Regions from separate parts of the Gordonia sp. DT101 genome, predicted to be linked through region 1. Evidence: riboswitches for the same ligand, from Rfam matches in the RefSeq annotation. Region 1 holds a riboswitch; each other region holds the start of a gene.

Region 1 (5,185 bases):
GCGATCCCCAGGCCGGTTCCGATCGGCGAGCCCAGCGGCATGACGGCGGCCACCCCGAGGTCCTGCAGCCGCGCGGCGAGGACCGGGTCGTCGTTGGTGTAGGCCAGCACGGCAAACCCGTCGTCGACGAGAGCTCTTGCCGCATCGATTAATTCGACCGCATCGGGCAGCAGAGTGCGCTCGTCGGCGACCACTTCGAGCTTCACCCAATGCGTTTCGACGGCCTCACGCGCGAGTTGCGCGGTCAGCACCGCCTCGGCAGTGGTGTGGCAGCCGGCCGTGTTGGGCAGGATCGCGATGTCCAGACGGCGGAGCAGCTCGACCATCCCGGTCCGGGACTCGGGACTCACCCGCCGCAGCGCCACGGTGGTCAACTCGGTCCCCGACGCCACCAATGCGCGTTCCAGCACAGCGAGATTGGTGGCACCGCCGGTGCCCATGACCAAGCGCGATGTCAACTCACGGTCGGCGATCCGCAACGGGGTGTCGGCCACGGCCGCGATCCGGCTATCCACCCTGCACCGCCGTCACGATCTCCACGCTCGCGTCGTCGTGCAGGGTCCGGTCCCAGCGGCCACGAGGAACCACCTCACCGTCGATCGCGACTGCGATCCCGCGCTCGGGGAGCCCCAGTTTCGCGACCAGATCCCCGACCGATGCGTCGGGCGCGAGATCGGTCGCCTCGCCGTTGACGACAATCGTCATGATGGCTCAGCTCCTTTCGTGGTGCTGCTGAGTCCGCCTGCAGCGACCCAGCGATCCGTCAGCAGTTCGAGAACCTTGTCGGCGGTGTAGGGCGCCAACAGGATTCCGTTGCGCCCGTGCCCGGTCGCCACGACGACCCGGTCGTCGACGCGCCGGATGATCGGCAGTCCGTCGGCGGTGCACGGCCGCAGGCCCGCGGCCGCCTCGGCGAGTTCATAGGTCCGCAATCCCGGCATCAAGTCGACGGCGTCGGCGAGCAGATCGGTCACGCCACCCACCTCGGGCTTCGCCTCGCTCTCGTCCGGCGGCTCGTATTGGGTTGCGCCGACGACGATCCCGTCGTCGCGGGGGACCAGATAGACCTGCCGTCCATGCATCCGGGCGCGGATCACCCGGGAGGGCTGGGCCACCGACCATCGCGTTCCGCGCAGCCGCAGGATCTCACCCTTTGCCGCGTGGAGTGCCACGTCGGGGACCAGCGAGCGTGTGCCCAGGCCGGCGGCGACCAGGATCTGGTCGGCGTCGACATCGGCGAGATCGGCCACCCGCTCGTCGACGAACTGCGCTCCCGCATCGATGAGGGCGTCGCGAAGGCGGCCCAGCAGCCTGCGGTTGTCCACCGCACCCTCCCCCACCGCCAGGTATCCGCTGTGCAGACGTGAGCTCAGTCCCGGTTCGCGTCGACGGATCTCGGCGAGATCGACCCGCCGGAGATCATCGTGCGCCCGCGGCGCGCGGGACCAGACGAACTCGGCGAGGTTCGACAGATACTCGGCATCTGCCGACGACGCCGCGACAAACAATGACTCGGTGGCGGCCATCACCGTCGGATCGCGTAAACGGGCCACCAGATCCGGCCAGCGTCGCACCGACGCCGACGACAGCGCCAGGAGATCGTCCTCGCCGGGGTGACCCTCGCCGAGGGAACCCAGCATGCCGGCGGCCACCCAGGCCGCGCGATCGGCGGTGCCCGCGTCGTGGACCCTGACCCGGTGGCCGGCGTCGACCGCGCCGAGCGCACACGTCAGTCCGATGACACCGCCGCCGACGACGGCAAGTGTCGGTGCAGATCGGTCGATGCTCGGTGCAGATCGGTCGATGCTCGGTGCCGATCGGTCGATGCTCAAGGGGGACATCCTTCCTTCGCCGGCATTACCCGGATCAGGTCAAACGGTCAGCGGAGGTTCGGCCCGCACTCTCAGCCCGTCGTACCCCGGGCTCCCGTGTCGTGACGCCTAGCCTACCGTTGCCTCCGTGACACCGACTCGAGGCCCGAGATCCGCCCGCCTGTCATCGGCCCGGGTGTATCTGTGCACCGACGCCCGGCGCGAACGTGGCGATCTGATCGAGTTCGTCTCCGCAGCGCTCGCCGGTGGTGTCGACATCGTCCAGTTGCGCGACAAGGGATCGCCCGGTGAGGCGCGGTTCGGCACGCTCGAGGCCCGCGAGGAACTCGAGATCCTCGCCCGGCTCCGCGACCTGACGCGCCGGCACGACGCGCTGCTCGCGGTCAACGACCGTGCCGATCTGGCCGTCCTCGCCGAGGCCGACGTGCTGCACGTGGGTCAGGGCGACCTGCCCGCCGGCCGCGCCCGGCAGATCACCGGCCCCGACGTCGCCATCGGGCTGTCCACCCACGACGAGGTACAGATGCGGGCCGCGGCCGTCGACGACGCGGTCGACTATTTCTGCGTCGGGCCGTGCTGGCCGACTCCGACCAAACCGGGCCGGGCCGCACCCGGACTCGATCTCGTACACGCTACGGCGTCCGTCGATCCGCCCAAGCCGTGGTTCGCGATCGGTGGCATCGACGCCGTTCGACTGTCCGAGGTCCGGGCCGCCGGTGCCGGTCGCGTCGTCGTCGTCCGGGCGATCACCGCCGCCGACGACGCGCAGGACGCCGCGCACGAGCTGCGGACCGCGCTCACTCGCTGACGAACGACACCGCCTCGTCCAGGTCTGCCCGGGTGGTCCGGAAGGTGTTGACCGGGGCGTCGGTGTCCACGTGGGCGAGAAGCGCCTCCCGCAGTCGTGCGGTGCCGTCACCCTGGGTGATCACCGTGTGCCACGGCTGGGTGTCGCACCAGGAAGGGGTACACGTCCACCGTTCGTCCATGAGCTGTTCGAGCACGGCCATGCCCGCCTCGCGATCGACAGTCTGGGTCATCGCCGACATCCCTCCGTCACGACCTGACCCTCGTTCGGTTCCCGACCCGACGCTGGCGGAGTGGACCGAAAGCCGGTTGCCGCGCCCCGGCGGGCGGGTCTATCGTGGTCGGCATCATGTTGTGCATGAAGAGCATTCTCGTAACCCGCCGCAGCGGGGTCTGATCGACCGACCCCCCGCTGCGGGGTCGTTGCGCTCTCTGCTCGTCGGTCACCTTTCCTTCGACCGAAACGTAGACACGAGATGCACAGCCTTCATCTTTCTCAGCAACCCTGTCCGTGTGACGCACCCGACCCCTTCGCACCCGACCCCTTCATTCGCCGATTCGGATGCGCCCTGCCCCGAGGCATGCGTGAGGAGGCAGCCGACATGACGTGGCAAGGATTCACCGACGAATACGCACCCACCGGCGCCATCCGGCTCGGCTCGTTCAGCATCGAGACCGGACGAGAGGACATGGTCACCTGCCGCGCAACCATCGCTTTTGCCGACCGGATCATGACGCTGCACGCCAGCGCGGCCGGACCGATCGGTGCGATGACGTCCATGCTCCATGACATCGGAGCGCCGATACAGATCCTCAGCCTCCACCAGCGCGAGGTCGGCGGCACGGTGACGACATTCCTGCTCTGCGAGGCCGACGACCGGCAGTGCTGGGCCTACGGCGACGGCGCCACCGGCGACGAGGCCAACGTCAACGCCCTGATCGCCGGGGCCAACCGGCTGCGGGACCCGATCATCTCTGGGGATATCAGCTCTGGGGGTCGAGAGCGCTGATGCGCTCTCGCAGTCCCGGCCACGCGTTGCCGAACGCCGGGTGCAGAGGCAGTTCCGCCACGTCGTTCTCGGGAACCCAGCGCAGTTCCGCGGACTCGAAATTGGCCACGGTGCGCACCGGCTCGTCGATATCCGCGATGACCGTGGTGTACGTCCAGCCGCTCGGCGCCTGATGGGTGACGAGCGCCGCGACCACGTGCAGGTCGTCACCGCCGACACCGGCCTCCTCATGCGCCTCACGGACCGCCGTGTCGATCGCGCTCTCGTGCGAATCGCGCGCGCCGCCGGGAAGCCCCCACGTCCCGCCCTGATGTGACCACACCGCGCGATGCTGCAACAGGATCGCCGTGGAACCGTCGGGCAGTGGTGCCCGCAACAGCAATCCGGCTGCCCCGTGACGCCCCCAGTAGCGCGAACCGTCCGGATCGATCACCCATCCGTCGCCGTCTCCGCGCACCCTGCCTCCTGCCGTCGGTTTCCCGTCCGGTGACCCAGACCCTCTCCACGGTATGTGAGTTGCGCGACACAGGCCAGGGAAAGTCATCGCGGATCTGCATCCCACCGACCCGGGGACACGGCCGCTCAAGTCGAGCCGGTCAGGGCGACGAGGACTAGGCTTGAGACCGGTGAGGAACACCGATCCCGACCGGGAGGGAATCGTCGCCGATACCGGAAAACCGGTACCTGAAACGTGTGCGCTGCCCGGTGCGACACACAAGGTGGAGACCGTGAGCCCAACGCCGGCATGCCCGGCACTACCGGAAAGCGACGCCGGAAACATGGAGAATTCGGAAGGACCGTGAGGTGACCGGCGACGTCTCGCACATGCGGACCGCGCTCACCCGCGCGGGCCGGACCATCCGGCCCACTTCTTCCGCCCCACCGATCCGGCAGGTACTCGCAGACCGACGGGATCTGGTCGCCGCCGCGCGTCAGCGCGCGCAGTCGCCGTTGACCACCCTGCGTCACTATGCGGTCACCAGCCCGGGCAAGCTCGTCCTGATCCTGGTGATCCTGGCCCTCGCCTGTCTGACCGCCGGCTTGTACGCATCCAACACCCTGGAGAAGCGCACCCAGACGCTGCAGGAGATGATCGACCGGACCGAGCCGCTCGCGGAGGCCTCGCAGGTCCTCTACAGCTCGCTGTCGATCGCCGACGCCGCGGCGAACTCGGCGTTCATCTCGGGCGGACTGGAATCCCCGGAACTCCGCACGCGCTACTCCGACGCGCTGGCCACGGCGTCGTCGTCGCTGATCACGGCGGCCGGCACCACCCACGACCTCGCCGAATCCGAGAACGCCACCGCACAGCGGGAGTCGAACGCCGATCTGCGGACCCTGGCCATCAACATCCCGGCATACAGCGGACTCATCGAGACCGCGCGCACCAACAACCGGCTCGGCAACCCGGTGGGCTCCTCATACCTGGGTCAGGCCTCGACGATGATGCAGGACAAGATCCTGCCCGCCGCCCAACGACTCTACGAACGTCGCTCCCGATCGATCGCCGATCCGCAGAGCACCCTCACCGTCCCG
Region 2 (5,185 bases), on a different contig from region 1:
CCTCGGGGCCGACGTGATCGCCGATCTACGCGCCGAGGCAGTGGATGCGGCCCTTCACCTTCCGCGCGCGACCATCGAGGTGGCCGGCCGCGGCGATGTGCTCTCGCGGGTGAACAACGACGTGACCGTCATCAATCGCGCGGTCACCACGGTAGTGCCGACGGTCGTGACCGCGGCAGCTCTCACCGTGGTCAGCGTGATCGCGATGGCCGGACTCGATTGGCGGCTGGGCCTCGCCGGTTTCAGCGCCATCCCGTTCTACGTCGCGGCCCTGCGGTGGTACGTCCCCCGTTCGGCACCCGTTTACGCCGCGGAACGCGCCGCCGCGGCCGAACGCGCACAAGCCGTCGTCGAGTCGGCGACCAGTCGCGACACCGTCCTTGCCTACGGCCTGCAGGACCGTGAGCTCGACCGTATCGAGGAGGCCTCGCTGCGCACCCGGGACCTCGCGGTCTCGGTGTTCACCCTGTTCACCCGCCTGGTCGGCCGGGTGAACAGAGCCGAGTTCGTCGGTCTGGCAGCGATTCTCTCGATCGGCTTCTGGCTGGTGTCGGCGGACGCCGTCACGGTCGGTGCGACGACCGCCGCCGCTCTGCTCTTCCATCGCCTGTTCAACCCGATCGGGATGATCCTCTACAGTTCCGCGGAGTTGCAGCTGGCAGGCGCCGGTCTCACCCGGCTGGTCGGTGTCGTCGAGACGAAGTCGTCGGCTCCCGATGCGGATTCCGACGTCGACACACCGGTCTCACCGGTCAGCCAGGCGGGATTGACACTGCGCGACATCCACTTCGGCTATACACCGGATCATGCGATTCTCCGTGGTCTCGACCTCGACATTCCCCGGGGCCATCGACTCGCGCTGGTCGGCGCCAGCGGGGCAGGCAAGTCGACGGTCGGCGGCCTGATCGACGGCACCCTCGTGTGCGATCACGGAGAGATACTCAAACCGGCTGCCGCGCAAGTCTTCACCATCAGTCAAGACGTTCACGTGTTTGCCGGACCGCTCATCGACGATCTCCGTCTGGCAGCGCCGGCCGCCACCCGCGCGGAAGCCTTCGAGGCGTTGGCCATCGTCGGTGCCGACGGGTGGGTGCGGTCATTGCCATCGGGGATCGACACCGTGGTCGGCGAGGGCGGGTTCCGCCTCGGCGAGGCTCGAGCGCAACAGGTCGCGCTGGCCCGTCTGGTGCTCGCCGACCCCGAGATCGCGATCCTGGACGAGGCGACGGCGGAGGCCGACAGCGACCAAGCCGCCGACCTCGATCGGGCGGCACTGGCGGCGACCGCGGGACGCACGACATTGGTCATCGCGCATCGACTCTCCCAGGCACTCACCGCGGATTCCGTCGCGATCATCTCCGAAGGCGTCATCACCGAACACGGCCCTCCCGACACACTCGTCGGCGCGGGAGGCGAATTGACGCGCCTGTGGGACACCTTCCACGCGCAGCACCCGGGCCACGATGACCGTTCCGGTCCGGCCGAACATCCACCGCAGACAATCTCAACCGAGATGAGGACTCACCGATGACCCCCACGACGTCAGACAACCACCGCGTCTCGTAACTCGACAACGGTGAGGCGACACCACTGATGGCCCGATTTGTGGCCCGGTTTGTGGAGCGCCCGAGCACATTCGGTTGGTAGCGGCCCGACGACCGTTCATTCGCTCAGGATTCGGGCGCGCCCGCTCGCCAGTACGCCTGCGCCTTCACACTCGCCTTGCCGAGTTTGTAGTCGTTCTTGAACGAGGCCGACACCGCCCGGGTGGCCTTCATGTCCAGGGCGACCCAGCCGAAATGGCCTGTCGCGTCGAACGCCGCATCGCGAACGGCCTCGATGAGGGCGTCTCCACCGCGGTCCCGTTTGATCCAGTTGACGGTGTCCTGGTCGCGGAGCCGCAACGGCAGCGACTTGTCGGACTCGTGCGCGTACTCGAACCAGACGGTGGCCGGGGTCGACGGATTCGCCGACACCGAGATCGCGTCGAGCAGCGAGTTGATCGCGGGCAGCGCGGCCGTGTCCCCGGCGATCAGCCAGCCGGCCGGCGCGGGCTCCGGGATGGCGAACTTGGACCCCATGAAGGTCGACGAGATCGTCCCCCCGGGCTCCGCGGCCTCGGCCCACCGGGTCGCCGCGCCGTCGTGCATCGCGAACTCGAGGTAGAACGAATCGGTCGCCGGCTCCGGGTCGACCAGGGTATAGGCGCGCTGATGCAGCTTGCCGTGCTTGTTCTCGAACCAGATCCGGACCCACATGGTCGGATGGACCGGACGGTCGGTGAGCAGGCCGCCGCCGGTGAACCCCAGTCGGATGTACTCGTCGGTGACCCTCTCGTTGCTCATGACCGTGAGCTCGTAGTCGTCGGCACCGAACAGTTTGAGGACGGCCCCCTGCCAGCCGCGCGATTTCGACTTCGTCATTTCCGCCATCTGGACGACCCCTCCTCGGAGAACAGACATTCGCTCTCAGGGTAGCCTACGCTAACTGTCCAACTTCCTTCCCGCGGAGGATCACGCCGGCGCGAGCGGCACCAGCCCGGGATGTGCGTCGAGATAGCTCTTGGTGAACGAGCACACCGGCCGAAGTCGGGCGCCTTGGCCGCGGACGTAGTCGACGGCACCGCGCATCAGACGTGTGCCGAGTCCGTGACCGGTGTATTCGTCGTAGAGAACGGTGTGCAGGATGGTGATCGTCCGCTTGCCGTCCACGCAGTCGGTGCTGTACCCGAGGACGCCGACGAGGTCGCCGGCCACCCACAGCTCGAACCGCTCGCGGACCGGGTTGTGCACGACCTGCGAAATCTGCTGCAGGATCGCCTGCGCAGATTGCGGTGGCCGAGATCGATGTTTCCGTTGCATGAGCCCTCCGGCGCATCGGGAGATGACCCGATGACAGGACTCCCCTTCCCACCAGCGGACCTGGGACCATCTGTGATCCCGGTCACAAACCATACCCTACGATCCCGTAGGTATCAGGAAACCGGCACAGGCTTTCGCGTGGGTAAGTATCGCGCGGTACGGGTGCACTGGTCGCCGAGGTCGTTCGGCACGTAGGGTGTCGGATAGGCCGATCGGCCGCACAATTGCACAACGCGGGGGCTCCCACGATCACCGGGGGCTGAGATGGCGACAGGCGGTCGCCGACCGCCCGAACCTGTCCGGATAATGCCGGCGTAGGGAGCCATCATGGGAACACCCGTATCTGAATCCGTCGTGACCACCGGTCCGATCGAGGGCAGCCACAAGCACTACCACGAACTCGATCACCTGCGGATTCCCCAACGACGCATCGAACTCACCAACGGTGAACACCTCGACGTCTACGACACGTCCGGCCCATACACGGACGCGACCGCGACGATCGACGTCGAGCGCGGTCTGGCGCCCACCAGGGATTCCTGGCACCGTCCGGACGCGATCGACGGCGCGTCGACCCAGCTCGCGTGGGCACGTGCCGGCATCGTCACCGACGAGATGCGCTACATCGCCGCTCGCGAGGGCGTCGACGAGGAACTCGTCCGCAGCGAGGTCGCCGTCGGACGGGCCGTCATCCCGGCCAACCATCGTCACCCGGAGTCCGAGCCGATGATCATCGGCAAGGCGTTCGCGGTGAAGGTGAACGCCAACATCGGCAACTCCGCGGTCACCAGCTCGATCGCCGAGGAGGTCGAGAAGATGGTGTGGGCCTCACGCTGGGGCGCCGACACGATCATGGACCTGTCCACCGGCAAGGACATCCACATCACCCGCGAGTGGATCCTGCGGAACTCACCGGTCCCGGTGGGCACCGTACCGATCTATCAGGCCCTCGAGAAGGTCAACGGCGACCCCACCAAGCTGACGTGGGAGATCTACCGCGACACCGTGATCGAGCAAGCCGAACAGGGCGTCGACTACATGACGGTGCACGCGGGTGTCCTGCTGCGCTATGTGCCGCTGACGGCTCGCCGCGTCACCGGCATCGTCTCGCGCGGCGGATCGATCATGGCGGCCTGGTGTCTCGCGCACCACGAGGAATCGTTCCTGTACACCCACTACGACGAGCTGTGCGAGATCTTCCGCCGCTACGACATCACGTTCTCACTGGGCGACGGTCTGCGGCCGGGATCGATCGCCGACGCGAACGACGAGGCGCAGTTCGCCGAGCTCCGGACGCTCGGCGAACTGACGAAGATCGCGAAATCGCATGGTGTGCAGGTGATGATCGAAGGCCCGGGCCATGTCCCGATGCACAAGATCGCGGAGAACGTCCGGCTCGAGGAGGAACTCTGCGAGGAGGCGCCGTTCTACACCCTCGGACCGCTGGCGACCGACATCGCGCCCGCCTACGACCACATCACCTCGGCGATCGGCGCAGCACTCATCGCCCAGGCGGGTACCGCGATGCTGTGTTACGTCACGCCGAAGGAGCATCTGGGACTGCCGAACCGCGACGACGTCAAGGTCGGAGTGATCACCTACAAGATCGCCGCCCACTCCGCCGACCTCGCCAAGGGCCACCCCGGCGCGCAGGAACGTGACGATGCATTGTCCAAGGCGCGCTTCGAGTTCCGTTGGACAGATCAGTTCAACCTCGCGCTCGACCCGGACACCGCCCGCGAGTACCACGACGAGACGATGCCCGCCGAGCCGGCCAAGACGGCTCATTTCTGCTCCATGTGCGGACCGAAATTCTGCTCGATGCGGATCTCCGCGGACGTCCGCACCTATGCCGAGGAGAACGGGCTCGTGACGGCCGAGGACATCGACCGCAAGATCGCCGAGGAGATGGCCGCGAAGTCGGCGGAATTCGTCGAGGCGGGAAAGCACGTCTACCTCCCGCTTGAGGCGACGACCGGCGGTTCCCCCGCCAGATGAGCGACGACCTCGGACTGCCGACCGCCGCACCGGGTGTCACGCCGGCCCGCGTCCTGACGATCGCGGGGTCGGACTCGGGTGGCGGTGCCGGCATCCAGGCCGACATGCGCACCTTCGCGCTGCTCGGCCTGCACGCGTGCGTGGCGGTGACCGCGGTGACTGTGCAGAATTCGTTGGGCGTCCAGGGATTTCAGGAGATCGAACCGGAGACGGTCGCCGCGCAGATACACAGCGTGGTCACCGACATCGGGGTCGGGGCGGCCAAGACGGGCATGCTCGCGTCGGCGCCGATCATCGAGGCGGTGGCCGGCGCGTGCATCGACCTC
Region 3 (5,185 bases), 550 kb from region 1:
CGAACGGTGTGGTGAACAGTAGTTCGTCCTGTGTGGCCACCTCCCCGGTGTGACTGAATTTCGTGAACATGGTCGGGTCCTCACGGTGGTGGTCCAGTGGATGTCAGCAACGCTATGGGCGGCAGAAGCCCTGGTCGCGCGTAGTTGACTACCCGAAAGTTCACCGAGGTGTGCGGGCCGCGACGTCGCGCAGGAAACTCTGCCGCCCGGTCGTCCGTTCGGTACATGAAGGACCTGGCGACGGGCGCCGGTCGAATGCTGAGAACGAGGGACAGATGCACTTCAATGGCCTGAAGACGGCGGCCCTGATGGGGCTGATGTCGGCGATCATCGTCGGGATCGGGGCGCTTTTCCGCAGCCCGACCATCTTGCTGCTGGCGGTGCTGGCGGCGATCGGCATGAATGCCTACGTCTATTTCAACTCCGCGAAGCTGGCGCTGCGGTCGATGCACGCGCAGCCGGTCACCGAGGTCGAGGCGCCGGTCCTGTACCGGATCGTCCGCGAGCTCGCGACGACGGCCCGCCAGCCGATGCCGGCGCTCTACATCAGCCCGACGGAATCGCCGAACGCGTTCGCCACCGGCCGTAATCCCAAGAACGCCGCGGTGTGCTGCACCGCGGGCATCATGCGTCTGCTCGACGAGCGGGAACTGCGCGCGGTGCTCGGCCACGAGCTGTCGCACGTCTACAACCGCGACATCCTGATCTCGTCGGTGGCCGGTGCGATGGCGTCGGTCATCACCGGCCTGGCGAACTTCGCGTTCTTCTTCGGCGGCGGTAACCGTGACGGGAACGGCCCCGGCATCCTGGGCGTGCTGATGATCAGCCTGTTGGGACCGCTGGCAGCCTCGCTGATCAAGATGTCGGTGTCCCGCTCGCGTGAGTACCAGGCCGACGAGTCGGGCGCGGAACTCACCGGTGACCCGCTGGCGCTGGCCTCGGCATTGGCAAAGATCAGCGGCGGGATCGATCAGGCGCCGCTGCCACCGGACCCGAAGATCGAGTCGCAGTCGCACATGATGATCGCCAACCCGTTCCGCGGCGGGAACGTCGCGAAGATGTTCTCGTCCCACCCGCCGACACCCGACCGCATCGCACGCTTGCAGGAGATGGCGCGGCGGTCGGGCCGGGGGTAGTGGCGTCGCGTAGTCCTGTTCCTAGTCTTTGACCAACCCGCCGTCGACGACAAGGTTCTGGCCGGTGACCGCCCGCGACCACGGCGACGCGAAAAACAGTACGGCATCGGCGAATTCGTCGGGTGTCGTGACCGTTCGCAGGGGCGTGCCCGCGGCGATGGCGTCGAAGACCGCAGTCGGGGTGGCGGCGCTGGCATCGGTGGTGCGGAGGAGTCCACCGGACACCATGTTCACGGCGATCCCGTCGGGGCCCAGGTCCGCGGAGAGCGTTCGGGTCAGGGCGAGGAGTGCGGCCTTCGCGGCGGTGTAGTCGTGGTAGGGGACGACGGGATTCTGCACCAGGTTGGTGCCGATGTTGACGATGCGGCCGAATCCGGCCGACCGCATGTCGCCGAGGACCGCCTGCGTGGTGTTGAGCGCGGCCGCGACGGTTCCCCGGAACTGGGCGTCGAAGGCCTGCCAATCGATGGTGTCGGGCTTGGCGCGGTCGTCGCCGTTGAATGAGAAGTCGGCCAGCGCATTGTTGACCACGGTGCAGACCGGCGCGCCGAAATGTTCCCGAGCCCGTGCGACGAGGTCGAACACCGCGTCACGGTCGGTCACATCGGCGCCCAGAGCCACCGCCCGCCCGGCGCCGCCGAGTTCATCGACGAGTGCGGCCGCGGCCGACGCGCTGCGGTGAAAATTGATGACCAGCCGGGCTCCTTGTGCGGCAAAAGCTTTGGTGATCGCGGCGCCGAGGCCCCGGGCGCCGCCGGTGACCAGGACGATCTGCTCGGAGACTGCAGGAGCGAGCGCATTCATGTGGACATCCCTTCGCCAGTGCTAACTGGACAGGTTCGGCGGGTGTGGTCTCAGCCGCCCGCGCGGCACCCCGTGTCGTGTTTCATCAGATCATGCGCCCGCGCGAGCACACGACTCAGGCACACACGTCTAGGGTTGGACACAGGCAGGCGCCCAATCGGGCTCTGCACATCGGGCGGGCGGAAGCAGGAGACCGATGAGCAACAGGGGTCCAGACGGTATCCGGATGTCGGAGTACCCCCATCCGTCGCACCTGATCCTGCACCTGAGTGACACGCATCTGGTCGGCGATGCCGGCCCGCTGTACGGCGCCGTCGACAGCGAGGTGACACTGCGGCAGATCCTCGCCGAAGTCGAGGCTTCACACGTGCGCCCCAATGCGCTGCTGTTCACCGGCGACCTCGCCGATCGGGGAGAGGTCGCGGCTTACCGGAAGTTGCGGTCGATAGTCGACGAAGTCGCAGAATCCATTGGTGCGCAGGTCATCTGGTCCATCGGAAACCACGACGATCGAGCGCATTTCCGGTCGGAACTTCTCGACGAGGCACCTTCGGCGGCACCGATCGATCGTGTCTACGACATCGACGGTCTCCGTGTCGTCGCTCTCGACACCTCGGTGCCGGGGAGCCATCATGGCGAAATCGCCGAGGATCAATTGGAGTGGCTTGCGGCCGAACTCTCGGTGCCCGCGCCACACGGCACCATCCTGGCCATGCACCATCCGCCGGTCCCGTGTGTACTCGACCTCGCGGTACTGGTGGAGTTGCGCGACCAGCACCGGCTCGCCGACATTCTGAGGGGCAGCGACGTGCGCTCCATCCTCGCCGGCCACCTGCACTACTCGACCACCGCGATGTTTGCCGGTATTCCCGTCTCGGTCGCGTCGGCCACCTGCTACACACAGGATCTCACCGGTCCGGCGGGGGCCTTACGTGGCCGCAACGGAGCCCAGGGCTTCAATCTGGTGCACGTCTATCCGGAAACCGTCGTCCACTCAGTGGTCCCGGTCGGCGACTACGACACGGTCGGTGAATATGTGAGCCCGGCGGAGACCGAGCGGCGACTGATCGAGGCGGGGGTCCGCATACCCGGCCCCGAGGCAGCCGCTCAGACGGCTTCCCAGGGTGCCGGGATCGGGAAGTAGTTCTGCAAGAAGTGGGTGACCTTGATGGTGCGCACGTCCAGGTCGACGTCGGGTGTGCTGCCATCGTTGAGGCAGAAGAAGTCCATCGACCGCTTCGTCAGGAGTGAATCCATCTGTCGTAGGCCGGATTTCGCTGTGGTGTCGACGTATTTGACCTTGGCTGAGCGCTGCACCACCGCGCGGCCGCTCATGAGCGCGTAATAGTGATAGAGCGAGTTGGTGACCGAGATGTTGGTCTCCGCCCGAAAGGTGCTGGCCGCGGTGGCCGCGAACTCGGCCGGGAACTTTGCCTCCATCTCCGCCATCACGCTCTTGCGCAGCGGCGTCGCCGCATGCTCGAGATGGCGGGTGGTGACCAGGCCGAACCGATCTCTGAGGAGCCCGCGATTCACTCGCGCCGAATTCTCGAATCCGCTGCGTTGATCGTTGTTGGAGCCCAGTCCGATTCGGATCGGTGCCTCGATGAACATGCTCACTCCGCCGGGGGAGAAGAACATCTGCGGGCTCACGGAACGACCGAAGAACATGTCGTCGTTGGAATACAGGAAGTGTTCGGCGAGACCGGGAATGCGGTGCAACTGGGACTCGACAGCCTGCGAATTGTGGGTCGGAAGGACCGACGGATCTGCGAAGAACTCCTCACTGCGCACGAACGTCACCCGCGGATCATCGGCAAGCCATGCAGGTTTCGGCGAGTCGGTGGCGATGAAGATCCTCCGGATCCACGGGGCGTACATGTGCACACTGCGCAGCGCATACCGCAACTCGTCGATCTGACGGAACCGGGCCTCGGAATCGTCACCCTCGCCGACCACATGGCTCTGCATCCTCCTGGCGCGCTGAGCCTGCCATTCCTTCGACGACCCGTCCACCCAGGAGAACACCAGATCGATGTCGAAAGTGATGTCGGAAGCCTGGTGGGCGAACATCTTCTCGAAGGTCGGCCATGTGCGCCCGAACCTCTCGACCTCGCTGCGTACCGCTTCCCGTGAGGAGACCGTTCGTCGCGTCAACGAATTGGCCACGGGCAACAGCAGATCGTCACCTGCCGTCGTCCACAATTCGATCTGCACGCCGGTCGCCGCTCCGAACGTCATGCCGCTGGCGAGGTGGACGCGCGGTCGGAACAGACGGAACACGCGGGCTTTGCGGTGCGTCGACAACGCGCCGTCGGCGACCAGGGCGGGCCGACCCCGTCCCGCACCCACGGTCTTGGCATAGAACGGATGATCCGCGCACGCGGCGGTCAACGCCGACCTGAAGCGCTTGCGCAGCGCCCAGTCGATCGCCAGCACGGGACGCTCATCGTTCCCGCGAACCAGCAGGTAGCCGATCCCGGCCCGGTCGAGGACGTCACGCAGGAAGAGAAGGTCCTCGACCATCGCTTCGTGGGGTGTGGTGCTCGTGTTCACCAACGCGAGGCGGCCGTTGAATCGGACCACATCGGGTTCGCATGGATTGCGCTCGGCGGGGATCTTCGCACGTACAGCGGTGTGGAGGGACTCCTGCTGGGGTGCACGGAGGACGTCGATCGGGGCGGGGGAATTGCTGATGGTGACCTTCCGGATGCTCGCCGCAACCGCGACATCGCCAGTCTAGTCCCAGGTCAGGGACTGCCCTGCCGGCCCGTCGCCCTAGCGGCGGGCAGACGCGATGCGGTCGAGCACGGCGACCTCGTCGGCGGTCAGTCGGAGGCCGCCGGCCGCGACGTTCTGTTCCAGGTGGGCCGGGTTGCCGGTGCCGGGGATCGCGAGCACATGCGCACCGCGCTGCAGGGTCCACGCCAATCGGACCTGCGCCGGGGTGGCGCCGTGTGCTTCGGCAATGGTCGCGATCTCGGATTCTCCGGTGTCGTCAGGTCCCTCTGGGGAGGCCCAGGTGGAGGTGGCCACGGCGAAGAACGGTACGAATGCGATGTCGTGTTCACGGCATAGCTCGAGCAGGGTGTCGTCGGCGCGGTCGGTGAGGCCGTAGCGGTTCTGCACGCTGACCACCGGCGTGATGGTCATCGCTTCGGTCAGTTGGTCGGCCGTGATGTTGGAGATGCCGATGTTGCGCAGCAGGCCCGCGTCGCGCAGCTCGACCAGCGCCTCGAGGTGGT

The links. Region 1 has a riboswitch for thiamine pyrophosphate ahead of thiO (glycine oxidase ThiO). Riboswitches for the same ligand answer to the same signal wherever they lie in the genome.
Region 2: another riboswitch for thiamine pyrophosphate. It lies ahead of thiC (phosphomethylpyrimidine synthase ThiC); the one in region 1 lies ahead of thiO (glycine oxidase ThiO).
Region 3: another riboswitch for thiamine pyrophosphate. It lies ahead of ACLQ3I_RS09640 (3-oxoacyl-ACP reductase); the one in region 1 lies ahead of thiO (glycine oxidase ThiO).

The regions. Positions count from the first base shown of each region.
Region 1 covers NZ_JBNCLX010000002.1:107,133-112,317, reverse strand. The annotation lists gene ACLQ3I_RS07040 (thiazole synthase) at 1-515, opposite strand, end outside; gene thiS (sulfur carrier protein ThiS) at 508-705, opposite strand; gene thiO (glycine oxidase ThiO) at 702-1,841, opposite strand; TPP riboswitch at 1,826-1,940, opposite strand; gene thiE (thiamine phosphate synthase) at 1,960-2,640, shown strand; gene ACLQ3I_RS07020 (hypothetical protein) at 2,630-2,872, opposite strand; gene ACLQ3I_RS07015 (hypothetical protein) at 3,242-3,649, shown strand; gene ACLQ3I_RS07010 (NUDIX hydrolase) at 3,624-4,106, opposite strand; gene ACLQ3I_RS07005 (hypothetical protein) at 4,454-5,185, shown strand, end outside.
Region 2 covers NZ_JBNCLX010000004.1:117,252-122,436, reverse strand. The annotation lists gene ACLQ3I_RS15440 (ABC transporter ATP-binding protein) at 1-1,531, shown strand, start outside; gene ACLQ3I_RS15435 (siderophore-interacting protein) at 1,671-2,432, opposite strand; gene ACLQ3I_RS15430 (GNAT family N-acetyltransferase) at 2,514-2,861, opposite strand; TPP riboswitch at 3,085-3,199, shown strand; gene thiC (phosphomethylpyrimidine synthase ThiC) at 3,189-4,859, shown strand; gene thiD (bifunctional hydroxymethylpyrimidine kinase/phosphomethylpyrimidine kinase) at 4,856-5,185, shown strand, end outside.
Region 3 covers NZ_JBNCLX010000002.1:661,607-666,791, forward strand. The annotation lists gene ACLQ3I_RS09630 (peroxidase family protein) at 1-70, opposite strand, end outside; gene htpX (zinc metalloprotease HtpX) at 276-1,136, shown strand; gene ACLQ3I_RS09640 (3-oxoacyl-ACP reductase) at 1,158-1,940, opposite strand; TPP riboswitch at 1,931-2,023, opposite strand; gene ACLQ3I_RS09645 (phosphodiesterase) at 2,137-3,084, shown strand; gene ACLQ3I_RS09650 (stealth family protein) at 3,048-4,466, opposite strand; gene ACLQ3I_RS09655 (oxidoreductase) at 4,719-5,185, opposite strand, start outside.